DNA from 3 places in the Aliivibrio wodanis genome. Region 2 is predicted to be linked to each of the others. Evidence: riboswitches for the same ligand, from Rfam matches in the RefSeq annotation. Region 2 holds a riboswitch; each other region holds the start of a gene.
What was found. Region 2 has a riboswitch for lysine ahead of lysC (lysine-sensitive aspartokinase 3). Riboswitches for the same ligand answer to the same signal wherever they lie in the genome.
Positions count from the first base shown of each region.

Region 1: it holds a riboswitch for lysine, as region 2 does, so the genes downstream of both, lysC (lysine-sensitive aspartokinase 3) here and lysC (lysine-sensitive aspartokinase 3) in region 2, are expected to answer to the same signal.
Region 3: it holds a riboswitch for lysine, as region 2 does, so the genes downstream of both, lysC (lysine-sensitive aspartokinase 3) here and lysC (lysine-sensitive aspartokinase 3) in region 2, are expected to answer to the same signal.

Region 1 is NZ_JBREXA010000011.1:1,909-7,177, forward strand. It holds partial or broken gene ACU5DF_RS23575 (PglL family O-oligosaccharyltransferase) at 1-76, shown strand, start outside; gene ACU5DF_RS23580 (pyridoxal-phosphate-dependent aminotransferase family protein) at 124-1,233, opposite strand; lysine riboswitch at 1,450-1,623, shown strand; gene lysC (lysine-sensitive aspartokinase 3) at 1,691-3,043, shown strand; gene metH (methionine synthase) at 3,129-5,269, opposite strand, start outside.
Region 2 is NZ_JBREXA010000005.1:26,381-31,649, forward strand. It holds gene metH (methionine synthase) at 1-630, shown strand, start outside; gene lysC (lysine-sensitive aspartokinase 3) at 716-2,068, opposite strand; lysine riboswitch at 2,136-2,309, opposite strand; gene ACU5DF_RS22960 (pyridoxal-phosphate-dependent aminotransferase family protein) at 2,526-3,635, shown strand; gene ACU5DF_RS22965 (PglL family O-oligosaccharyltransferase) at 3,683-5,269, opposite strand, start outside.
Region 3 is NZ_JBREXA010000002.1:2,721,692-2,726,960, reverse strand. It holds gene ACU5DF_RS20640 (PglL family O-oligosaccharyltransferase) at 1-1,581, shown strand, start outside; gene ACU5DF_RS20635 (pyridoxal-phosphate-dependent aminotransferase family protein) at 1,629-2,738, opposite strand; lysine riboswitch at 2,955-3,128, shown strand; gene lysC (lysine-sensitive aspartokinase 3) at 3,196-4,548, shown strand; gene metH (methionine synthase) at 4,634-5,269, opposite strand, start outside.

The sequences.
Region 1 (5,269 bases), on a different contig from region 2:
TAATAAATTTGAATCGGTAGAATTAGATGAAAAACTTCGCCAGAACTCCTCTGTATTAAAAGAGAAAAATAAATAAACGATTCATAAAAACCGCTGATTATTCAGCGGTTTTTTGGTTAATTCTTAAAGAACATCAGATAAAGCCTTAAGACAAAGAGCCACATTTTCTTTCTTAGCCGCATACCCCATTAAACCAATACGCCATGCTTTCCCTGCTAAATCTCCCAGTCCAGCACCAATTTCTAAATTATATTCATTCAGTAGGCGTGACCTAATCGCAGCATCATCAACACCTTCCGGAATATAAACTGCATTCAATTGTGGCAACCGATAAGCTTCATCAACAATAAATTGAATACCTAGAGCTTCTAAACCTTGTTTTAGCTCTTGATGATAATATGCATGTCTACTCCACGCTTCTTCTATTCCTTCATTTTTTAGCATTAATAATGCTTCATGTAAGGCGTATAAACTATTGACTGGGGCCGTATGGTGATAGCTTCTTTTTCCCTCACCACTCCAATAACCTAACACCAAACTTTGATCTAAAAACCAACTCTGTACGGGCGTCTTTCTCGATGTCATCTTCTCAACGGCTTTATTCGAGAACGTCACAGGAGACAAACCTGGTGTACAAGATAAACATTTTTGGGAACCAGAATACACCGCATCCAATTGCCATTCATCCACCAATAATGGAACGCCACCTAATGACGTCACCGCATCCACAATGGTTAGGCATCCATGCTTACGTGCAAGTTCAGAAATAGCTCTAGCGTCACTCAATACTCCTGTAGACGTTTCTGCATGCACAAAAGCGACAATAGTAATATCAGGATGTTGTTCTAACGCTTGTTTCACTTTATCTAACGAAACTGGTTCTCCCCACTTATCATCAATAACAATTGCAGTACCGCCGCAACGCTCAACATTTTGTCGCATTCGTTCGCCAAAAACACCATTACGACAAACTAAAACCTTCTCGCCAGCTTCAACTAAGTTAACAAAACAAGTTTCCATTCCTGCACTTCCAGGGGCTGATACTGCAATCGTGAACTCGTTTTCTGTTTGAAATGCGTATTTAAGTAACTCTTTAACCTCATCCATCATTTTTATGAATAATGGGTCAAGATGGCCAATTGTAGGTCGGCTTAAGGCTTGTAATACTTGTGGTGAAATATCTGATGGACCAGGTCCCATAAGGGTTCTTCTTGGTGGGATAAAACTTTGCATTATTCACTCCTTGAAATATAGGGTGTACAAAGAATAGACACAAAAATAATTAAACTCAATTAGACTAAGTCATTAGAGTGACTAAACTAGAAAAAACACCATCAAAACACCTACTTTTACTTTAAAGAGAAGAAATACAAATAAAGTTGTTACCACTTGTTGACATTTAAGCCATAAAAAAGCACATTATTAATACGTATTTTGTTCCTTTGAAATACATAAAGAAGAGGAGCATTACCTAGGTAACTTAATTTGTGGAGTCCAAACTCCTAGTCAACTAAGTGAGGGAGAGTAATGCCGAGACGAACTTTATTGGGAAAACTTCGTCGGTCGTTTAGGCTGAATCCTAACGATTGTCACTTATTTTTTAAGTGAAGGGCTTCTAGCAACTATTTATTTCTTGCTATCACCCCTTCACCTTTATTTTACACATTGGATGTAGTCGGGAGACAGGAAAGTGAACCCTATTAATGTTGCTAAATTTGGTGGCACTAGCGTTGCCAATTTCGAAGCAATGAGCTGCAGCGCTCATGTTGTCGAGCAGAATCAAAAAACTCACCTTGTGGTTATTAGTGCTTGCTCTGGCGTTACTAATTTATTGGTAGAGCTCGCTAACGGTGTACAAGATAACCAAAGAAAAAAAGATATTTTTGAAGAGTTAAAGTCCATTCACTTTTCTGTATTAGATCAACTCTCTGATCCTATTTATCCAGAGAAAGCTATTCTTGAAATCCTTGAAGACATAAAAAAAGCGGCCGATGCAGCTTCATTTCAATCAAGTGATAAACTCACTGATCATCTTGTTTCTTGCGGTGAGCTCATGTCAACTCACCTATTTACTCAACTATTAATTGAACGCGGTAACTCTGCCGTTCGCTTTGATATCAGAACAGTTCTTCGCACCGATGCACAATTTGGTAAAGGTGAGCCACAACTTGAAGAAATATCTCAGCTAGCTCAAGCTAAACTCGCACCTCTTTGCCAGAAACATATTGTCGTAACACAAGGTTTCATTGGGTCTGATAATGAAGGAAATACAACGACATTAGGTCGAGGTGGCAGTGATTATAGTGCGGCATTAATAGCTGAATCTGTAAATGCTTGTGGATTAGAAATTTGGACTGATGTTCCTGGTATTTATACTACCGACCCTCGCATTGCACCTGCTGCATCTCCAATCCCAGAAATTAGCTTTAGTGAAGCTTCAGAGATGGCAAACTATGGTGCTAAAATTTTACACCCATCAACACTATTACCCGCTCTACGTCATCAAATCCCTGTGTTTGTTGGTTCATCAAAAGAACCAGAAAAAGGCGGTACGTGGATAAAGCAAAAAGTAGACAGCTCTCCATTATTTAGAGCGCTAACCTTACGTTGCAATCAAACCATGGTGACATTACATAGTCCAAACATGTTCCATGCTTATGGTTTTCTAGCTGAAGTATTTAAAATATTAGCTAAATATCAGATTTCAGTCGATTTAATTACCACCTCTGAAGTAAGTGTCGCTCTTACTCTTGACCAAACTAATACCAACGGTAAAGCGCCAGAATTACCTTTTGAAGCCCAACAAGAATTAGAAAAATTATGCACGGTTGAAATAGAAAACGATCTATGTCTAATTGCACTTATTGGTAATCAAATGAGTGACTCTAAAGGATATGCTAAGCAAGTGTTTGGAGCTTTAGAAGATTTCAATCTACGCATGATTTGTTATGGAGCAAGTCAGCATAATTTATGTTTCTTGTTACATGAATCAGAATCTAAACGTGCGGTTCAAGTTCTACATAAAGAACTATTTGAAAAGTAGAAAATCATGTTCTAAACCTATTAAACTAAAAAATCCCATTAATTGATTATTAATGGGATTTTTAATGTTTATTATGAAAAAGATCTTAGTTTAGATTTGGCCCTAGCCACTTTTCAGTTTCTAACATATCCCAACCTTTTCTCTCTGCATAACTTTCAGCTTGATCTTGCTGTATTTGAGCAATAGCAAAATAACGAGAGTCTGGGTGTGAGAAATACATACCCGACACTGATGCGCCTGGCCACATCGCATAACTTGAGGTTAATGACATACCAATCGATTCTTCAACATTCATCAACTCCCATAAGCTTCCTTTTTCCGTATGCTCAGGGCAGGCAGGATAACCAGGAGCAGGGCGAATACCTTGGTATTTTTCACGGATAAGATCATCATTAGAAAGATCTTCATCTGGTGAATATCCCCAGATATCTTTACGAACTTCTTTGTGTAAATACTCAGCAAATGCTTCGGCTAAGCGATCTGCTACGGCTTGGATCATAATGGCGTTATAGTCATCACCTTTGGCTTTATACTCATCCGCTAGATCTCGCTCACCAATACCTCCAGTCACAGCAAAGCCACCTATCCAATCGGCTTTTCCGCTCTTTTTCGGCGCGATATAATCAGATAGACAATAGTTAAACCCTTTTGGCTTTTCTGTTTGTTGGCGTAAATTATGTAGAACTTTCAATACCACAGTACGTGATTCATCGGTATACACTTCAATATCATCATCAACACTGTTAGCAGGAAAAATAGCACACATTCCTCGCGCTTTTAGTAAGCCTTCTTTTTCTACACGATCCAACAGATCGTTCGCATCTTTATATAAACGCTTCGCCTCTTCACCCACTTCTTCATGATCTAAAATTGCAGGATATTTTCCCATTAAAGACCATGTCATAAAGAAAGGGGTCCAATCAATATATTGGCGTAACGTAGCAACATCCATATCATCAATAATATGCACACCCGGCTTTACAGGTACAGGAGGCGTGTAGTTTACCCAATCAATATCGACTTGGTTTTCTCGTGCTCTTGCTAGTGAAACGGGTTTTGTTCGTGGTGTTTTACGGCTATGTTGATCACGCACACGCTCGTAATCTAAATCCAACTTCTCAATAAATGCTGGTTTCAATTCATTAGAAAGCAATGACGTACAAACACCAACAGCACGAGAAGCATTATTAACATAAACCACAGGTTGGGAGTAGTTTTGTTCTATCTTAACAGCAGTATGTGCTTTAGAGGTTGTTGCTCCACCAATTAAAAGTGGCAAATCAAACCCTTGACGCTCCATCTCTTTAGCGACATGAACCATCTCATCAAGTGATGGAGTAATAAGACCTGAAAGTCCGATAATATCGACATTCTCTTCTTTTGCTACTTTTAGTATTTTCTCACAAGAAACCATTACACCTAGATCAATAATCTCGTAGTTATTACATTGTAGTACTACGCCTACGATGTTCTTTCCGATATCATGAACATCACCTTTTACTGTAGCTAAAAGAATTTTTCCGTTAGTAGATCCCACATCTTTAGTTGCATTAATGAATGGCTCTAAATGCGCTACCGCTTGCTTCATTACACGAGCAGATTTAACTACTTGAGGAAGAAACATCTTACCTTCACCAAATAAGTCACCAACCACATTCATACCATCCATTAATGGACCTTCTATAACATGAATTGGACGTTCAGAATTTACACGAGCTTCTTCGGTATCTTCAACAATGAAATCAGTAATCCCTTTTACTAATGAATGCTCAAGACGTTTTTCAACCGACCATGAGCGCCACTCAAGTGCTGATTTATCTTCGACTTTTCCGACAGCACGCTCTAGATACTCTGTCGCGATATCTAGTAGTCGTTCTGTTGAATCATTGCGACGGTTAAGAACGACATCTTCTACCGCTTCGCGTAAATCTTCTGGTAAGTTATCGTAAATCTCTAATTGACCAGCGTTCACTATCCCCATATCCATACCATTCTTAAAGCAGTGATATAAGAACACAGCATGAATCGCTTCACGTACGTAATTATTACCTCGGAATGAGAATGATACGTTAGATACGCCACCTGAAATCATGGCATGAGGAAGCGTTCTTTTTATATCGGCAACTGCTTCAATAAAATCAACAGCGTAGTTGTTATGTTCATCGATTCCCGTAGCAACAGCAAAGATATTTGGGTCAAAAATAATGTCTTCTGGCGGGAAACCAA
Region 2 (5,269 bases):
ACCGATGAATCACGTACTGTGGTATTGAAAGTTCTACATAATTTACGCCAACAAACAGAAAAGCCAAAAGGGTTTAACTATTGTCTATCTGATTATATCGCGCCGAAAAAGAGCGGAAAAGCCGATTGGATAGGTGGCTTTGCTGTGACTGGAGGTATTGGTGAGCGAGATCTAGCGGATGAGTATAAAGCCAAAGGTGATGACTATAACGCCATTATGATCCAAGCCGTAGCAGATCGCTTAGCCGAAGCATTTGCTGAGTATTTACACAAAGAAGTTCGTAAAGATATCTGGGGATATTCACCAGATGAAGATCTTTCTAATGATGATCTTATCCGTGAAAAATACCAAGGTATTCGCCCTGCTCCTGGTTATCCTGCCTGCCCTGAGCATACGGAAAAAGGAAGCTTATGGGAGTTGATGAATGTTGAAGAATCGATTGGTATGTCATTAACCTCAAGTTATGCGATGTGGCCAGGCGCATCAGTGTCGGGTATGTATTTCTCACACCCAGACTCTCGTTATTTTGCTATTGCTCAAATACAGCAAGATCAAGCTGAAAGTTATGCAGAGAGAAAAGGTTGGGATATGTTAGAAACTGAAAAGTGGCTAGGGCCAAATCTAAACTAAGATCTTTTTCATAATAAACATTAAAAATCCCATTAATAATCAATTAATGGGATTTTTTAGTTTAATAGGTTTAGAACATGATTTTCTACTTTTCAAATAGTTCTTTATGTAGAACTTGAACCGCACGTTTAGATTCTGATTCATGTAACAAGAAACATAAATTATGCTGACTTGCTCCATAACAAATCATGCGTAGATTGAAATCTTCTAAAGCTCCAAACACTTGCTTAGCATATCCTTTAGAGTCACTCATTTGATTACCAATAAGTGCAATTAGACATAGATCGTTTTCTATTTCAACCGTGCATAATTTTTCTAATTCTTGTTGGGCTTCAAAAGGTAATTCTGGCGCTTTACCGTTGGTATTAGTTTGGTCAAGAGTAAGAGCGACACTTACTTCAGAGGTGGTAATTAAATCGACTGAAATCTGATATTTAGCTAATATTTTAAATACTTCAGCTAGAAAACCATAAGCATGGAACATGTTTGGACTATGTAATGTCACCATGGTTTGATTGCAACGTAAGGTTAGCGCTCTAAATAATGGAGAGCTGTCTACTTTTTGCTTTATCCACGTACCGCCTTTTTCTGGTTCTTTTGATGAACCAACAAACACAGGGATTTGATGACGTAGAGCGGGTAATAGTGTTGATGGGTGTAAAATTTTAGCACCATAGTTTGCCATCTCTGAAGCTTCACTAAAGCTAATTTCTGGGATTGGAGATGCAGCAGGTGCAATGCGAGGGTCGGTAGTATAAATACCAGGAACATCAGTCCAAATTTCTAATCCACAAGCATTTACAGATTCAGCTATTAATGCCGCACTATAATCACTGCCACCTCGACCTAATGTCGTTGTATTTCCTTCATTATCAGACCCAATGAAACCTTGTGTTACGACAATATGTTTCTGGCAAAGAGGTGCGAGTTTAGCTTGAGCTAGCTGAGATATTTCTTCAAGTTGTGGCTCACCTTTACCAAATTGTGCATCGGTGCGAAGAACTGTTCTGATATCAAAGCGAACGGCAGAGTTACCGCGTTCAATTAATAGTTGAGTAAATAGGTGAGTTGACATGAGCTCACCGCAAGAAACAAGATGATCAGTGAGTTTATCACTTGATTGAAATGAAGCTGCATCGGCCGCTTTTTTTATGTCTTCAAGGATTTCAAGAATAGCTTTCTCTGGATAAATAGGATCAGAGAGTTGATCTAATACAGAAAAGTGAATGGACTTTAACTCTTCAAAAATATCTTTTTTTCTTTGGTTATCTTGTACACCGTTAGCGAGCTCTACCAATAAATTAGTAACGCCAGAGCAAGCACTAATAACCACAAGGTGAGTTTTTTGATTCTGCTCGACAACATGAGCGCTGCAGCTCATTGCTTCGAAATTGGCAACGCTAGTGCCACCAAATTTAGCAACATTAATAGGGTTCACTTTCCTGTCTCCCGACTACATCCAATGTGTAAAATAAAGGTGAAGGGGTGATAGCAAGAAATAAATAGTTGCTAGAAGCCCTTCACTTAAAAAATAAGTGACAATCGTTAGGATTCAGCCTAAACGACCGACGAAGTTTTCCCAATAAAGTTCGTCTCGGCATTACTCTCCCTCACTTAGTTGACTAGGAGTTTGGACTCCACAAATTAAGTTACCTAGGTAATGCTCCTCTTCTTTATGTATTTCAAAGGAACAAAATACGTATTAATAATGTGCTTTTTTATGGCTTAAATGTCAACAAGTGGTAACAACTTTATTTGTATTTCTTCTCTTTAAAGTAAAAGTAGGTGTTTTGATGGTGTTTTTTCTAGTTTAGTCACTCTAATGACTTAGTCTAATTGAGTTTAATTATTTTTGTGTCTATTCTTTGTACACCCTATATTTCAAGGAGTGAATAATGCAAAGTTTTATCCCACCAAGAAGAACCCTTATGGGACCTGGTCCATCAGATATTTCACCACAAGTATTACAAGCCTTAAGCCGACCTACAATTGGCCATCTTGACCCATTATTCATAAAAATGATGGATGAGGTTAAAGAGTTACTTAAATACGCATTTCAAACAGAAAACGAGTTCACGATTGCAGTATCAGCCCCTGGAAGTGCAGGAATGGAAACTTGTTTTGTTAACTTAGTTGAAGCTGGCGAGAAGGTTTTAGTTTGTCGTAATGGTGTTTTTGGCGAACGAATGCGACAAAATGTTGAGCGTTGCGGCGGTACTGCAATTGTTATTGATGATAAGTGGGGAGAACCAGTTTCGTTAGATAAAGTGAAACAAGCGTTAGAACAACATCCTGATATTACTATTGTCGCTTTTGTGCATGCAGAAACGTCTACAGGAGTATTGAGTGACGCTAGAGCTATTTCTGAACTTGCACGTAAGCATGGATGCCTAACCATTGTGGATGCGGTGACGTCATTAGGTGGCGTTCCATTATTGGTGGATGAATGGCAATTGGATGCGGTGTATTCTGGTTCCCAAAAATGTTTATCTTGTACACCAGGTTTGTCTCCTGTGACGTTCTCGAATAAAGCCGTTGAGAAGATGACATCGAGAAAGACGCCCGTACAGAGTTGGTTTTTAGATCAAAGTTTGGTGTTAGGTTATTGGAGTGGTGAGGGAAAAAGAAGCTATCACCATACGGCCCCAGTCAATAGTTTATACGCCTTACATGAAGCATTATTAATGCTAAAAAATGAAGGAATAGAAGAAGCGTGGAGTAGACATGCATATTATCATCAAGAGCTAAAACAAGGTTTAGAAGCTCTAGGTATTCAATTTATTGTTGATGAAGCTTATCGGTTGCCACAATTGAATGCAGTTTATATTCCGGAAGGTGTTGATGATGCTGCGATTAGGTCACGCCTACTGAATGAATATAATTTAGAAATTGGTGCTGGACTGGGAGATTTAGCAGGGAAAGCATGGCGTATTGGTTTAATGGGGTATGCGGCTAAGAAAGAAAATGTGGCTCTTTGTCTTAAGGCTTTATCTGATGTTCTTTAAGAATTAACCAAAAAACCGCTGAATAATCAGCGGTTTTTATGAATCGTTTATTTATTTTTCTCTTTTAATACAGAGGAGTTCTGGCGAAGTTTTTCATCTAATTCTACCGATTCAAATTTATTATTTGGAAATAAGAAAATCGCCTCTCTTCTTATATCTTCTGCATTTTGAACTTGCCCAAGAGCTTGATAAGCAATGATTAGGTTTTGATAAAATGCAGGTCTAGGCTTTGTTTTTATAAGCTCTTTTGACCATGTTATATAGGGTGTAATTAATTCTGATTTTTTATTCATAATCCCTATAGTTAGCTGAGCTGAAAGCACATCCCAATTAAATCTATCTTCCCAAGCAACAGGGTTAGTCACTTGATTTAAAATATCAGGGTTCATTGGGCGGGTGGTTTCAAATTTCGTTAATACCCAATTGGTATGCAGCGTTGAAAGCATATAGAAAGCAGTAACAATTGGGAGAACTAACGAACTTATACGTAAAGCTACTTTTATGATATCGCCGATATGGCGCTTTTTGTACTTACAGCTAAGTTGATCTATCCAAAAGAGAAGAATAATAAAAGTGAACCAATGAACCATTGAGTGATAGAACGGGTACTCTAATTGGCTATGAATAAAAATAGGAGCAATTAAGGCAAGTAAAGCAAACTGTGTATCTAGTTTACTTTTTCTTATCTTTAGCAGTACGCCACCAGCAGCAATAAGCAAACCTAAAATAGCGACAACACCTCCTTCTACTCCCCAATATAGAACTTCGTTGTGAGGGTGTTCCATCGAAGGAAGCCCAGGTCTATAGGTCGTTGAGAGTTGATGTTGTTTAGCTGTATACAAGGTGTATTCTGCTTCAAAATTCCCGTAACCATACCCTGTGATTGGTTTCTCTAAGAACATATCGAGAGCTTGAGGGAAAATGTATTGTCTCGCATTCGCTAAACTGGTTTTTTGAATGATAGTTGATGCGTTATTCGTCTCTTTTTCTTTTGATATTTCGAGGAGAGCATAATGACCACTAAAACCTATAACTATTGCTAATATCCAAGAAAAAAATCGTTGTTTAGTACAGTATTTCCACATATAGGGTGTTAATAAAGTAATACTAAAAATGGTAGCAAGCCATCCTGTACGAGATGCCAAGACGATAATCAGCGGTACTGTAAATATGATAGTTGCATAAAGCAGGGTTAGTGCAATGATGTTTTCACGGTATTTAGTCGGTTGTCTAGCTAGGAAATAAGAGGCAATAGCAAGCCCTGTAGCTAAGAAACTTGCCATAACATTAGGTTGTTGAAAAATACCATAAGGTCGATTAACGATAACGTTATAGCCAAAGCCATTACCTTCTTTTAGAAAGATATATTGGATGTAACCTATACTAGTCTCAATTAAAACAGAGCCAATAATACACCATAAAAGCCATTGCTTTTGTTTATTTGAAAAAGCGAATTGTTGCAATGTAATGAAAAAAATTAGCCCAGCCCATAAGCCTAAGAACTTACCGAGTGCTAATTCTGGTGAGGCATCATGATAAAATAAGGGGATAGAGAGTAGTATTACAGACAATGATAAAACAAGTGTTAAAGTTGAATATTTAAGGAGTCCTTGTTTGGCTATATGAAATACACC
Region 3 (5,269 bases), on a different contig from region 2:
TTTCATATAGCCAAACAAGGACTCCTTAAATATTCAACTTTAACACTTGTTTTATCATTGTCTGTAATACTACTCTCTATCCCCTTATTTTATCATGATGCCTCACCAGAATTAGCACTCGGTAAGTTCTTAGGCTTATGGGCTGGGCTAATTTTTTTCATTACATTGCAACAATTCGCTTTTTCAAATAAACAAAAGCAATGGCTTTTATGGTGTATTATTGGCTCTGTTTTAATTGAGACTAGTATAGGTTACATCCAATATATCTTTCTAAAAGAAGGTAATGGCTTTGGCTATAACGTTATCGTTAATCGACCTTATGGTATTTTTCAACAACCTAATGTTATGGCAAGTTTCTTAGCTACAGGGCTTGCTATTGCCTCTTATTTCCTAGCTAGACAACCGACTAAATACCGTGAAAACATCATTGCACTAACCCTGCTTTATGCAACTATCATATTTACAGTACCGCTGATTATCGTCTTGGCATCTCGTACAGGATGGCTTGCTACCATTTTTAGTATTACTTTATTAACACCCTATATGTGGAAATACTGTACTAAACAACGATTTTTTTCTTGGATATTAGCAATAGTTATAGGTTTTAGTGGTCATTATGCTCTCCTCGAAATATCAAAAGAAAAAGAGACGAATAACGCATCAACTATCATTCAAAAAACCAGTTTAGCGAATGCGAGACAATACATTTTCCCTCAAGCTCTCGATATGTTCTTAGAGAAACCAATCACAGGGTATGGTTACGGGAATTTTGAAGCAGAATACACCTTGTATACAGCTAAACAACATCAACTCTCAACGACCTATAGACCTGGGCTTCCTTCGATGGAACACCCTCACAACGAAGTTCTATATTGGGGAGTAGAAGGAGGTGTTGTCGCTATTTTAGGTTTGCTTATTGCTGCTGGTGGCGTACTGCTAAAGATAAGAAAAAGTAAACTAGATACACAGTTTGCTTTACTTGCCTTAATTGCTCCTATTTTTATTCATAGCCAATTAGAGTACCCGTTCTATCACTCAATGGTTCATTGGTTCACTTTTATTATTCTTCTCTTTTGGATAGATCAACTTAGCTGTAAGTACAAAAAGCGCCATATCGGCGATATCATAAAAGTAGCTTTACGTATAAGTTCGTTAGTTCTCCCAATTGTTACTGCTTTCTATATGCTTTCAACGCTGCATACCAATTGGGTATTAACGAAATTTGAAACCACCCGCCCAATGAACCCTGATATTTTAAATCAAGTGACTAACCCTGTTGCTTGGGAAGATAGATTTAATTGGGATGTGCTTTCAGCTCAGCTAACTATAGGGATTATGAATAAAAAATCAGAATTAATTACACCCTATATAACATGGTCAAAAGAGCTTATAAAAACAAAGCCTAGACCTGCATTTTATCAAAACCTAATCATTGCTTATCAAGCTCTTGGGCAAGTTCAAAATGCAGAAGATATAAGAAGAGAGGCGATTTTCTTATTTCCAAATAATAAATTTGAATCGGTAGAATTAGATGAAAAACTTCGCCAGAACTCCTCTGTATTAAAAGAGAAAAATAAATAAACGATTCATAAAAACCGCTGATTATTCAGCGGTTTTTTGGTTAATTCTTAAAGAACATCAGATAAAGCCTTAAGACAAAGAGCCACATTTTCTTTCTTAGCCGCATACCCCATTAAACCAATACGCCATGCTTTCCCTGCTAAATCTCCCAGTCCAGCACCAATTTCTAAATTATATTCATTCAGTAGGCGTGACCTAATCGCAGCATCATCAACACCTTCCGGAATATAAACTGCATTCAATTGTGGCAACCGATAAGCTTCATCAACAATAAATTGAATACCTAGAGCTTCTAAACCTTGTTTTAGCTCTTGATGATAATATGCATGTCTACTCCACGCTTCTTCTATTCCTTCATTTTTTAGCATTAATAATGCTTCATGTAAGGCGTATAAACTATTGACTGGGGCCGTATGGTGATAGCTTCTTTTTCCCTCACCACTCCAATAACCTAACACCAAACTTTGATCTAAAAACCAACTCTGTACGGGCGTCTTTCTCGATGTCATCTTCTCAACGGCTTTATTCGAGAACGTCACAGGAGACAAACCTGGTGTACAAGATAAACATTTTTGGGAACCAGAATACACCGCATCCAATTGCCATTCATCCACCAATAATGGAACGCCACCTAATGACGTCACCGCATCCACAATGGTTAGGCATCCATGCTTACGTGCAAGTTCAGAAATAGCTCTAGCGTCACTCAATACTCCTGTAGACGTTTCTGCATGCACAAAAGCGACAATAGTAATATCAGGATGTTGTTCTAACGCTTGTTTCACTTTATCTAACGAAACTGGTTCTCCCCACTTATCATCAATAACAATTGCAGTACCGCCGCAACGCTCAACATTTTGTCGCATTCGTTCGCCAAAAACACCATTACGACAAACTAAAACCTTCTCGCCAGCTTCAACTAAGTTAACAAAACAAGTTTCCATTCCTGCACTTCCAGGGGCTGATACTGCAATCGTGAACTCGTTTTCTGTTTGAAATGCGTATTTAAGTAACTCTTTAACCTCATCCATCATTTTTATGAATAATGGGTCAAGATGGCCAATTGTAGGTCGGCTTAAGGCTTGTAATACTTGTGGTGAAATATCTGATGGACCAGGTCCCATAAGGGTTCTTCTTGGTGGGATAAAACTTTGCATTATTCACTCCTTGAAATATAGGGTGTACAAAGAATAGACACAAAAATAATTAAACTCAATTAGACTAAGTCATTAGAGTGACTAAACTAGAAAAAACACCATCAAAACACCTACTTTTACTTTAAAGAGAAGAAATACAAATAAAGTTGTTACCACTTGTTGACATTTAAGCCATAAAAAAGCACATTATTAATACGTATTTTGTTCCTTTGAAATACATAAAGAAGAGGAGCATTACCTAGGTAACTTAATTTGTGGAGTCCAAACTCCTAGTCAACTAAGTGAGGGAGAGTAATGCCGAGACGAACTTTATTGGGAAAACTTCGTCGGTCGTTTAGGCTGAATCCTAACGATTGTCACTTATTTTTTAAGTGAAGGGCTTCTAGCAACTATTTATTTCTTGCTATCACCCCTTCACCTTTATTTTACACATTGGATGTAGTCGGGAGACAGGAAAGTGAACCCTATTAATGTTGCTAAATTTGGTGGCACTAGCGTTGCCAATTTCGAAGCAATGAGCTGCAGCGCTCATGTTGTCGAGCAGAATCAAAAAACTCACCTTGTGGTTATTAGTGCTTGCTCTGGCGTTACTAATTTATTGGTAGAGCTCGCTAACGGTGTACAAGATAACCAAAGAAAAAAAGATATTTTTGAAGAGTTAAAGTCCATTCACTTTTCTGTATTAGATCAACTCTCTGATCCTATTTATCCAGAGAAAGCTATTCTTGAAATCCTTGAAGACATAAAAAAAGCGGCCGATGCAGCTTCATTTCAATCAAGTGATAAACTCACTGATCATCTTGTTTCTTGCGGTGAGCTCATGTCAACTCACCTATTTACTCAACTATTAATTGAACGCGGTAACTCTGCCGTTCGCTTTGATATCAGAACAGTTCTTCGCACCGATGCACAATTTGGTAAAGGTGAGCCACAACTTGAAGAAATATCTCAGCTAGCTCAAGCTAAACTCGCACCTCTTTGCCAGAAACATATTGTCGTAACACAAGGTTTCATTGGGTCTGATAATGAAGGAAATACAACGACATTAGGTCGAGGTGGCAGTGATTATAGTGCGGCATTAATAGCTGAATCTGTAAATGCTTGTGGATTAGAAATTTGGACTGATGTTCCTGGTATTTATACTACCGACCCTCGCATTGCACCTGCTGCATCTCCAATCCCAGAAATTAGCTTTAGTGAAGCTTCAGAGATGGCAAACTATGGTGCTAAAATTTTACACCCATCAACACTATTACCCGCTCTACGTCATCAAATCCCTGTGTTTGTTGGTTCATCAAAAGAACCAGAAAAAGGCGGTACGTGGATAAAGCAAAAAGTAGACAGCTCTCCATTATTTAGAGCGCTAACCTTACGTTGCAATCAAACCATGGTGACATTACATAGTCCAAACATGTTCCATGCTTATGGTTTTCTAGCTGAAGTATTTAAAATATTAGCTAAATATCAGATTTCAGTCGATTTAATTACCACCTCTGAAGTAAGTGTCGCTCTTACTCTTGACCAAACTAATACCAACGGTAAAGCGCCAGAATTACCTTTTGAAGCCCAACAAGAATTAGAAAAATTATGCACGGTTGAAATAGAAAACGATCTATGTCTAATTGCACTTATTGGTAATCAAATGAGTGACTCTAAAGGATATGCTAAGCAAGTGTTTGGAGCTTTAGAAGATTTCAATCTACGCATGATTTGTTATGGAGCAAGTCAGCATAATTTATGTTTCTTGTTACATGAATCAGAATCTAAACGTGCGGTTCAAGTTCTACATAAAGAACTATTTGAAAAGTAGAAAATCATGTTCTAAACCTATTAAACTAAAAAATCCCATTAATTGATTATTAATGGGATTTTTAATGTTTATTATGAAAAAGATCTTAGTTTAGATTTGGCCCTAGCCACTTTTCAGTTTCTAACATATCCCAACCTTTTCTCTCTGCATAACTTTCAGCTTGATCTTGCTGTATTTGAGCAATAGCAAAATAACGAGAGTCTGGGTGTGAGAAATACATACCCGACACTGATGCGCCTGGCCACATCGCATAACTTGAGGTTAATGACATACCAATCGATTCTTCAACATTCATCAACTCCCATAAGCTTCCTTTTTCCGTATGCTCAGGGCAGGCAGGATAACCAGGAGCAGGGCGAATACCTTGGTATTTTTCACGGATAAGATCATCATTAGAAAGATCTTCATCTGGTGAATATCCCCAGATATCTTTACGAACTTCTTTGTGTAAATACTCAGCAAATGCTTCGGCTAAGCGATCTGCTACGGCTTGGATCATAATGGCGTTATAGTCATCACCTTTGGCTTTATACTCATCCGCTAGATCTCGCTCACCAATACCTCCAGTCACAGCAAAGCCACCTATCCAATCGGCTTTTCCGCTCTTTTTCGGCGCGATATAATCAGATAGACAATAGTTAAACCCTTTTGGCTTTTCTGTTTGTTGGCGTAAATTATGTAGAACTTTCAATACCACAGTACGTGATTCATCGGTATACAC